DNA from 3 places in the Kitasatospora sp. NPDC001225 genome. Region 1 is predicted to be linked to each of the others. Evidence: riboswitches for the same ligand, from Rfam matches in the RefSeq annotation. Region 1 holds a riboswitch; each other region holds the start of a gene.
What was found. A riboswitch is a leader RNA that binds a small molecule or an ion and turns the genes downstream of it on or off. The one in region 1 is predicted to bind cobalamin.
Positions count from the first base shown of each region.

Region 2: it holds a riboswitch for cobalamin, as region 1 does, so the genes downstream of both, metE (5-methyltetrahydropteroyltriglutamate--homocysteine S-methyltransferase) here and ACWDCZ_RS33170 (Nickel transporter NicT) in region 1, are expected to answer to the same signal.
Region 3: it holds a riboswitch for cobalamin, as region 1 does, so the genes downstream of both, ACWDCZ_RS02520 (ribonucleoside-diphosphate reductase subunit alpha) here and ACWDCZ_RS33170 (Nickel transporter NicT) in region 1, are expected to answer to the same signal.

Region 1 is NZ_JBSFJC010000146.1:2,171-5,361, forward strand. It holds gene rpmB (50S ribosomal protein L28) at 1-95, opposite strand, end outside; gene rpmG (50S ribosomal protein L33) at 240-404, shown strand; gene ACWDCZ_RS33170 (Nickel transporter NicT) at 471-1,586, opposite strand; cobalamin riboswitch at 1,618-1,830, opposite strand; gene ACWDCZ_RS33175 (ArsR/SmtB family transcription factor) at 1,913-2,296, shown strand; gene ACWDCZ_RS33180 (hypothetical protein) at 2,419-3,191, shown strand, end outside.
Region 2 is NZ_JBSFJC010000134.1:134-3,324, forward strand. It holds partial or broken gene ACWDCZ_RS32085 (ECF transporter S component) at 1-659, shown strand, start outside; gene ACWDCZ_RS32090 (hypothetical protein) at 678-995, shown strand; cobalamin riboswitch at 1,095-1,298, shown strand; gene metE (5-methyltetrahydropteroyltriglutamate--homocysteine S-methyltransferase) at 1,480-3,191, shown strand, end outside.
Region 3 is NZ_JBSFJC010000005.1:1,521-4,711, reverse strand. It holds gene ACWDCZ_RS02525 (hypothetical protein) at 1-369, opposite strand, end outside; cobalamin riboswitch at 843-969, shown strand; gene ACWDCZ_RS02520 (ribonucleoside-diphosphate reductase subunit alpha) at 1,163-3,191, shown strand, end outside.

The DNA of each region.
Region 1 (3,191 bases):
TTGGGGTCGAAGCGGCGGCCGGTGCGGCGGTGCGAGTGCGAGATCGCGTTGCCGAAGCCGGGCCGGCGGCCGGTGAGTTGGCAGCGGGCGGACATGGGTGCTCCCTGGCATCCGGGAATGGGCAGGACCGGGCTCACGTTACACCAGATGAAAATGACTTCCATTTCGATGTACGGTTCGAGCCAACCCCTCGGACCGGACCCCGAGACCCCGACCCCCAGACCCCAGGAGGACGTCCCATGGCCCGCAGCGAACTGCGCCCGGTGATCAGGCTCCGCTCCACCGCCGGCACCGGCTTCACCTACGTGACCCGCAAGAACCGCCGCAACGACCCGGACCGGATGGTCCTGCGCAAGTACGACCCGGCCGCGGGCCGGCACGTCGACTTCCGCGAGGAGCGCTGACCCCGGACACGCGAACGGCGCCTCCCCGGACTCGGGGAGGCGCCGTGGGTGGCCGGGCCGCTCGGCTCAGGAGCCCTCGGGCGTCCAGCGCTGCTCGACCCGGGCGAGCTTCCAGTACCCGATCGCGATCGCCCAGACCACCACGAACAGCCCGGCGATGGCGTAGCCCACGTTGTCCAGCGAGATGTCCGCGACGAACCCGGTGACCGGGTCGGTCAGGTCGAGCTTCTCGTGCAGCACCCCGACCAGCTCGATGGTGCCGATGATGAAGGCCACCGCGATCGACAGACCCGTGATGGTCAGGTTGTAGTACACCTTCCGGACCGGGTTGGCGAAGGCCCACTGGTACGCGAAGTTCATGAACGTCCCGTCCAGGGTGTCGAACAGGCTCATCCCCGCCGCGAACAGCAGCGGCAGGCAGACGATCGCGTACCAGGGCAGCCCGGAGGCCGCGCCCGAGCCGGCCATCACCATCAGGGTGACCTCGGTCGCGGTGTCGAAGCCCAGGCCCAGCACCATGCCCACCGGGAACATCTGCCCCGGCCGGGTGATCGAACGGGTCGCCCGGTTCAGCACCCGGGCCATGAAGCCGCGCGAGTCGAGGTGCGCCTCCAGCTCCTTCTCGTCGAACTTCCCGGCCCGCATCGAGCGGAACACCCTGAGGATGCCGAGCAGCGCCGCCAGGTTGAGCGCACCGATCAGGTAGAGGAACACGCCGGAGGTGGTCGTCCCGATCACGCCCAGCCACTTGTGGGTGGCCGACTCGTCGTCCATCAGCGTGTTCGCCAGCTGCGCGCCGCCCGCCACCAGGGCGGCCATCAGCACCACCATCGAGGAGTGCCCGAGGGCGAACCAGAAGCCCACCGAGACCGGCCGCTTGCCGTCCGCCATCAGCTTGCGGGTGGTGTTGTCGATCACCGCGATGTGGTCGGCGTCGAAGGCGTGCCGCATCCCGAGGGTGTACGCGGTGATGCCGAGGCCCACCCCGAAGACCTGGGTACCGACCGCGTACCGCTCGGGCGCGACCAGGAAGATCAGCGTGCCGAAGGCCACCACGTGCATGGCCACGATCACCGCCATCAGCCCGGCCGTACGGACGGTGTCCTCGCGCCGCCATCTGAAGCTGGGCAGCACGGAAGGGGCCGGCTTCGCGCCGGCGGCAACGGTTTCGGGCAGGGTCATCTGCGGATCACGCTCCAGCACCTCGTGGAAAACCTCGTGAGATGCCGTGGCCGGTCTCCTGGCTGACGGGATACCCGTGCCCGCCTTCCCAGGTGCGCGAGGCACCCAGTGGCTCCGTGGGCACGGACGACGTTCCTCCGCAGGCGGAGGAACGACCCGATCACAGTGGCGAGGGCCGCTCCGGGCTGGGACCCCTGAGGGTCCGTCACCGGTCTTCCCGAGCACCACGGCGGGGAACACCGTAGGGGCCGCGCCCCGACCCGTGCAAGGCTGCGCACCTGCGCAGGTGTCCAGGATCACAGGCGGCCGCCTGCAAGAATGTCCGCATGCATCTCGTACCGGCCGACCGCGCGGGCCACCGCACCATCGACGGGCACCGGGTCTGCGAGGCCATCGCCGCGATCGGCGACCCCGCGCACGTCCGGTCCTGGGCCGAGCGGTTCTCCCTGCTCGCCGACCCCGGACGGCTCGCCCTGCTGCTCGCCCTCCACCGGGCCGGCCCGCTCGCCGTCAGCGACCTCGCGGTGGCCACCGGCATGCGCGACCCCGCCGTCTCCCAGGCCCTGCGGCTGCTCCGCACGGCCGGCGTGGTCACCGGCGACCGGGACGGACGAGTGGTGCGCTACCGGCTCGTGGACGAGGCCATGCGCCCCCTCCTCGACGAGTGCGCCGCCGCCGAGCACCACGAGCCCAGCGCGGCAGTGGGCTGACCCCTCCCGCCGACGCCTGCCCGGTCCGCCGACACCCGCCCGGTCCGCCGACTCCCGCCCGGGCCGCTGACTCCCGATCGGGAAGGCGCGCCGCGAACGGCCCCGGCCAGTACGATCATGATGTGCCGTCCCACCCCCATGCCTGGCCCGCCGACCGCTGGAACACCGACCCGGTCAAGGCCCGCGTGCTGGCGGTCGCCCGCACCCTCACCTCGGCCACCCGGGTGCTGGACGTCCTCTCCCTGCTGAGCCCGCACGGCATCGAGTGGTACTTCACCGTCAACCCCGGTTCCGTCTTCGCCGACCGCGCCCTGGACGAGTACCTGCACGGCCTGTCCGGCTTCACCGTGCTGGACTGGGACGACGCCGTCCGCCACCGCTTCGACCTGGCCGTCGCCTGCGCCGTCCACTCCTCCATGCACCGCCTGGACGCCCGCCTCGTCGTCCTGCCGCACGGCGCCGGCTACAACCGCCTGGTCGCCGAGTCCACCGGCGACACGGTCAGCGCCGCCGGCCTGTCCCGCAACGAACTCACCCACCGCGGGCGGGTGTTCGTGGACGTCCTCGGGCTCTCCCACCCCGAACAGCTGGACCGGCTGCGGACCTCCTGCCCCGAGGCCCTGGACGTCGCCCGGGTGGTCGGCGACCCGTGCTTCGACCGGATGCTCGCCAGCCGGCGCTCCCGGGACGGCTACCGCGCCGCGCTCGGCGCCGTCGGCGGCCGACGGCTCGTCGTCGTCAGCTCCACCTGGAGCGAGCACTCGTTATTCGGCCGCCACCCCGACCTGCCCCGGCGGCTCGTCCGCCAACTGCCCGCCGACGAGTACACGGTGGCCGTCGTCCTGCACCCCAACGTGTGGAGCCGCCACGCCCCCGGGGCGCTGCTCGACGACGC
Region 2 (3,191 bases), on a different contig from region 1:
TCCTGTCCGCCGTCAACGCCGGACTCCGCCCGCTCGGCGCCGGGACCGCCGGAGTGGAGACGGTCTTCTTCATCCTGGTGCTGGCCGGCCGGGTCTTCGGCCCCGGCTTCGGCTTCACCCTCGGCTGCACCTCGTTGTTCGCCTCCGCGCTGCTCACCGGCGGCGTCGGCCCCTGGATGCCGTACCAGATGTTCGGCTGCGCCTTCGTCGGCATGCTCGCCGGACTGCTGCCGGGGGCCGGGCGGCGCTGGGAGGTGCCGCTGCTGGCCGGGTACGGGGCGTTCTCCGGCTACCTCTTCGGCTTCCTGCTGAACCTCTCCTTCTGGCCGTTCTCCACCGACCCGAACAGCTCGATCGCCTACCTGCCGGGCCTGCCCTTCACCGAGCAGTGGCACCGCTACCTGCTGTTCGACCTGGCCACCTCGCTCGGCTGGGACACCGGCCGCGCCGTCAGCACCTTCACCGCCGTGCTCGTCGTCGGGCCGGCCGTCCTCACCGTCTTCCGCCGCGCGGCCCGCCGCGCCAACTTCGAGCCCACGGTGCGCTTCGAGGCCCCGCCCGGCCCGGACGCCCCATCCGGCCAGGACGCCACGCCCGGCCCGGACACCACGGTGGGGCCGCCGACCGCCGCGCGGCCCACCGGCCCGGCGCACCCCTGAACCGAAAGGCCGACCATCGTGCCCAAGCCCGCGAAGCACCGGACGATGACGCTGGACGGGGTCGACGTCGTCGTCCTGACCCCGGAACAGCACGCCGCACTGGAATCCGCCCGCCGCCAGCTGGGCGGAGCGCAGGCGCAGGTCGCCAGGATGAGGTCCGACCTCCAGCGGGGACGGCGGCTGCTGGTCGAAGCCGAACGGATACTGGCGGGCATCCCCGCCGACCAGCTCGCGCGACTGGACGGCCGACTGGGTCCGGGACGCGGCCTGACCGGACTGCTCGCGGACATCCGCGCCGCCCTGCCCGGCACGCCGGACACCCCGACGCGGACCTGACCACCGGCCCCGCGAGCCGTGGTGGCGTTCCACCATGCGGACGGGTTCCGAGATTCCCGCGCCGGGCCCGGCGCTTTGCCCCTAAGCTGACGGTGCAGCTGGTTCGCCCTGTCCGCCAGGCAGGGCGTCGCAAGAGGGAACCCGGTGACGCCTTTCGACTGGCCAGTCCGGGACTGCCCCGCAGCGGTGAGTGGGAACGACCGCCGTCATACGCACTGGACCCGGGACGGGTCTGGGAAGCGACGGCCAGTAGGTGTCCGCCCTTCACGGGACGGACGCGCCCGCGAGTCCGAAGACCTGCCACTGCCCGCCCGCGGACGACCCGCGCGCGGCTATCCGGTGACCTCGTGGGCGGGTCGGCGACCATACCAGGCGGACCAGGCCCGTACGTTCCCGTGACGGCCGCCGCCGGGTACGTCATCCCTTCGCGCCTTCGTGCCGTCTCCGGGTACCTGAGGAGAACAGACTCGCGAAGGAGAGTCCCTTGACCACGAAGTCCGCAGCCGCGGCGAGCGTCGCCACCGCGTACGGCTACCCCCGCCAGGGCCGGGGCCGGGAGCTCAAGAAGGCCATCGAGGGCTACTGGAAGGGCTCGGTCACCGCCGAGGTGCTGCTGGCCACCGCCGCCGACCTGCGCCGGGGGAACTGGCAGCAGCTCGCCGACTCCGGCGTCGAAGAGGTCCCGACCGGTGACTTCTCGTTCTACGACCACGTACTGGACACCACGGTCGCCGTCGGCGCGATCCCGCCCCGGCACCGGGCCGCCGTCGAAGCCGACCCGCTGGACGGGTACTTCGCCATGGCGCGCGGCAACCAGGACGTCGCCCCGCTGGAGATGACCAAGTGGTTCGACACCAACTACCACTACCTGGTGCCGGAGCTGGGGCCGGACACGGTGTTCACGGCGAACCCGGCCAAGGCGGTGGGCGAACTGCGCGAGGCGCTGCTGCTCGGCCACGCGGCCCGGCCGGTGCTGGTCGGGCCGGTCACCTACCTGCTGCTCGCCAAGCCGGCGCCCGGGGTGGCCGCCGACTTCCAGCCGATCACCCTGCTGGACCGGCTGCTGCCCGTCTACGCGGAGCTGCTGGCCGGGTTGCGCGCCGCCGGCGCCGACTGGGTGCAGCTGGACGAGCCCGCGCTGGTCCAGGACCGCACCCCGGCCGAGCTCAACGCCGCCGCCCGCGCCTACCGCGAGCTGGGCGCCCTCACCGACCGGCCCAAGCTGCTGGTCGCCAGCTACTTCGACCGGCTCGGCGACGCCCTGCCGGTCCTGGCGAAGGCCCCGATCGAGGGCCTGGCACTGGACTTCACCGGTCCGGCCGCCGCCAACCTGGAGGACCTCGCCGCCGCCGGCGGCCTGCCCGGCAAGCGACTGGTGGCGGGGGTGATCGACGGGCGCAACATCTGGATCAACGACCTGGAGAAGTCCCTCACGACCCTGGCGACCCTGCTGGGCCTCGCCGACACCGTCGACGTCGCGCCGTCCTGCTCCCTGCTGCACGTGCCGATCGACGCCACCCTCGAACGCGACATCGACCCGCAGATCGCCCGCTGGCTGGCCTTCGCCAAGCAGAAGGCCACCGAGGCGGCGCTGCTCGCTCGCGGCCTGCGCGAGGGCACCGGCGCGATCGCCGCCGACCTCGCGGCCAACCGGGCCGACCTGGCCTCCCGCGCGGGCTCGCCGATCACCCGCGACCCGGCGGTGCGCGCCCGGATCGCCGCCGTCACCGACGCGGACGCCCGTCGCGCCCAGGCCTACCCGCAGCGGGCCGAGGCCCAGCGCGCCCGGCTCGGCCTGCCGCTGCTGCCGACCACCACCATCGGCTCCTTCCCGCAGACCACCGAACTGCGCGTCGCCCGGGCCGACCTGACGGCCGGTCGGATCGACGGCGCCGCGTACCAGGAGCGGATGGAGGCCGAGGTCCGCGAGGTCATCGCGTACCAGGAGAAGGCCGGACTGGACGTCCTGGTGCACGGCGAGCCCGAGCGCAACGACATGGTCCAGTACTTCGCCGAGCAGCTCACCGGCTACCTGGCCACCCGGCACGGCTGGGTGCAGTCCTACGGCACCCGGTACGTGCGCCCGCCGGTCCTCGCCGGGGACATCTCCCGGCCGCACCCGATGACCGTCGACTGGTTCCGCTACGCGCAGGGCCTGACCGACCGCCCCGTGAAGGGCATGCTGACCGGCCCGGT
Region 3 (3,191 bases), on a different contig from region 1:
CGTCACCTGGAGCGCGGAGAACAGCGCTCCCGCGTCCTGCGGCGCCGGGTCGGTGGCAGCCTCCCAGATCGGCTTCGACGGGTCGTCCGGCGTACCGGACGTGCTCGGGGGGACGGTCGGCTGGGTGGATTTCGCGACGGTCGGGGAACCGTCGTCCTTCTTGCCCTGGAGCAGCACCACGCCGCCCGCGACCAGGCCGCCCACCACGGCGACCGCGGCCACCACACCGACGACCTTCATCCGGCGACGGCGTTTGCCCTCGACCTCGTTGCGGTCCGCCAGCGCGTCCCAGTCCGGCTCGGCCCGCTGCTGCGGGACCGGCTGCTGGGGCTGCTGCTGGAGGTGCCACTGCGGCTGCGGCTGCGCCACGGGCTGGGGCTGCCCGACCGGCTGCGGGTGCGGCTGCCCCACCGGCGGAGCCGGCTGCGGCGGAGGCGCGACCGGGTGCGGCACCGGCGGGATGGGCTGCGCGACCGGCTGCACCGACGGCACCACCGGCCCGTACGAGGCGGGCGGCGGCCCGAAACCCCCGCTCGGCGGCGGTACCGGACCAGGTACCACCGGCTGCTGACTCTGTGCGCCCCCCGGCCCGGCGGGAGGCGTTCCCTGCGGCCCCTGCCCAGGTACGCCAGTTCCGTCGCTCATGCGCCCAGATCGTAGGGCATCCTCGTGAGCGCCGGTCCTCCCGGTGACCATTCCGTATCGAAACCAGGACGCCCCCGGCCCGGTTCCGGGGCTACCGAGGGCCATCGCGCACCACGTTCCTGGTACTGCCGGTCATCGTCCCGACACGCGGCGCCGTACTACATCTGGGGTCGCTTCAGTGAGACACCACTACATGTATGCTCGCTTCTGCTGTCGATGCAGGGGAACCCGGTGCGAATCCGGGACTGCCCCGCAGCGGTGAGCGGGCGGCTCCAGCAGCCGCACCCCGCGAGTCCGAGTACCTGCCGACGGCGTGCGCCACGGCCCTCCCGCAGAGGCCGCGCCGGCACCAGCAGTACCCCTCCGGGCCTCGCGGGCGGGCCGGGGAGTCACCTCGCGCGACGCTTTTTTGCGTTCGCGCCGTGCTCCCCTGCCCAGATCGGCCCGGTGGCCCCCCGAGCACCGCCGCCGATCGCCGCCAGGAGAGAGCGCCTTGACCACCGCTGCCTCAGCCACCCTGCCCGCCCAGGGCTCCGGTACCGCCTTCACCGACCCGACGGTCTCCGACCCCGGGGGCGCGCTGCTGCGGCTGCTCACCGACCGCAGCACCGACCTCACCGAGGTCGACCCCGGCCATGTCGCCGCCGCCGCGCTGCGCGGCCGCCACGCCGGCTCGGACTTCGCCGAGCTGCGCGGGCTGGCCGTGGACGCCGCCGCGTCGATGATCGCCGAGGACCCCCAGTACTCGAAGCTGGCCGCCCGCCTGCTCGCGCTGGAGATCGTCGACGAGGCGAACAGCCAGGGCTCGGTGTCCTTCTCCGCCTCGATCGCCGTCGGCCACACCGAGGGCCTGATCGGCGACACCACCGCGGACTTCGTCGCCAAGCACGCCGCCGCCCTGGACGCGCTGATCGACACCGCCGGCGACGACCGCTTCGAGTACTTCGGCCTGCGCACCGTGCAGTCCCGCTACCTGCTGCGCCACCCGATCACCCGCAAGGTGATCGAGACCCCGCAGCACTTCCTGCTCCGTGTCGCCTGCGGCCTGGCGGTCGGCGACTCCGAGCAGTCGGTGCGCGAGGTGGCCGAGCTGTACGGCCTGATGAGCCGCCTGGAGTACCTGACCTCCTCGCCGACGCTGTTCAACTCCGGCACCCGGCACCCGCAGATGTCGAGCTGCTACCTGCTCGACTCGCCGCTGGACAACCTGGACTCGATCTACAACCGCTACGCGCAGATCGCCCGCCTGTCCAAGCACGCCGGCGGCATCGGCCTGTCCTACTCGCGCATCCGCTCGCGCGGCAGCCTGATCCGCGGCACCAACGGCAAGTCCAACGGCATCGTGCCGTTCCTGCGCACCCTCGACTCCTCGGTCGCCGCCGTCAACCAGGGCGGCCGCCGCAAGGGCGCGGCCTGTGTCTACCTGGAGACCTGGCACGCCGACATCGAGGAGTTCCTGGAGCTCCGCGACAACACCGGCGAAGAGGCCCGCCGCACCCACAACCTCAACCTGGCGCACTGGATCCCGGACGAGTTCATGCGCCGGGTCAACGCCAACCAGGACTGGTCGCTGTTCTCCCCGGCCGACGTGCCGGAGCTGGTCGACCTGTGGGGCGCCGACTTCGACGAGGCCTACCGCAAGGCCGAGCTGGCCGGCAAAGCCGTCCGCACCATCCCGGCGCAGACCCTGTACGCCCGCATGATGCGCACCCTGGCGCAGACCGGCAACGGCTGGATGACCTTCAAGGACGCCTCCAACCGCGCCGCCAACCAGACCGCCCTGCCGGGCCGCACCGTGCACTCCTCCAACCTGTGCACGGAGATCCTGGAGGTCACGGACGACTCCGAGACCGCCGTCTGCAACCTCGGCTCGGTCAACCTCGGCGCCCACGTGGCCCCCGGTGCCACGGTCGACGACCTGCTCGGCGCCATGGACTGGGAGCGCCTCGACGCCACCGTCCGCACGGCCGTGACGTTCCTCGACCGCGTGGTGGACATCAACTTCTACCCGACCACCGAGGCCGGCACCTCCAACTCCCGCTGGCGGCCGGTCGGCCTCGGCGTGATGGGCCTCCAGGACGTCTTCTTCAAGCTGCGGATCGACTTCGACTCCGCCGAGGCCGCCCGCCTGTCCACGCTGATCGCCGAGCGCATCATGCTCACCGCGTACGAGCGCTCCGCCGACCTGGCCGAGCAGCTCGGCCGCCACGAGGCGTACGGCGAGACCCGCGCCGCCCGCGGCGAGCTGCACATCGACCACTTCCCGACGGCCGCCCCGCAGTGGGCCGACCGCTGGACGGCGCTGCGCGCCCGGATCGCCGAGACCGGCCTGCGCAACTCGCTGCTGCTGGCCATCGCGCCGACCGCGACCATCGCGTCCATCGCCGGCGTGTACGAGTGCATCGAGCCGCAGGTGTCCAACCTGTTCAAGCGCGAGACGCTGTCCGGCGAGTTCCTCCAGGTCAACCCGTACCTGGTGCGCGAGCTCAAGGAGCTCGGCGTCTGGGACCAGCAGACCCGCGACGCCCTGCGCGACGCCAACGGCT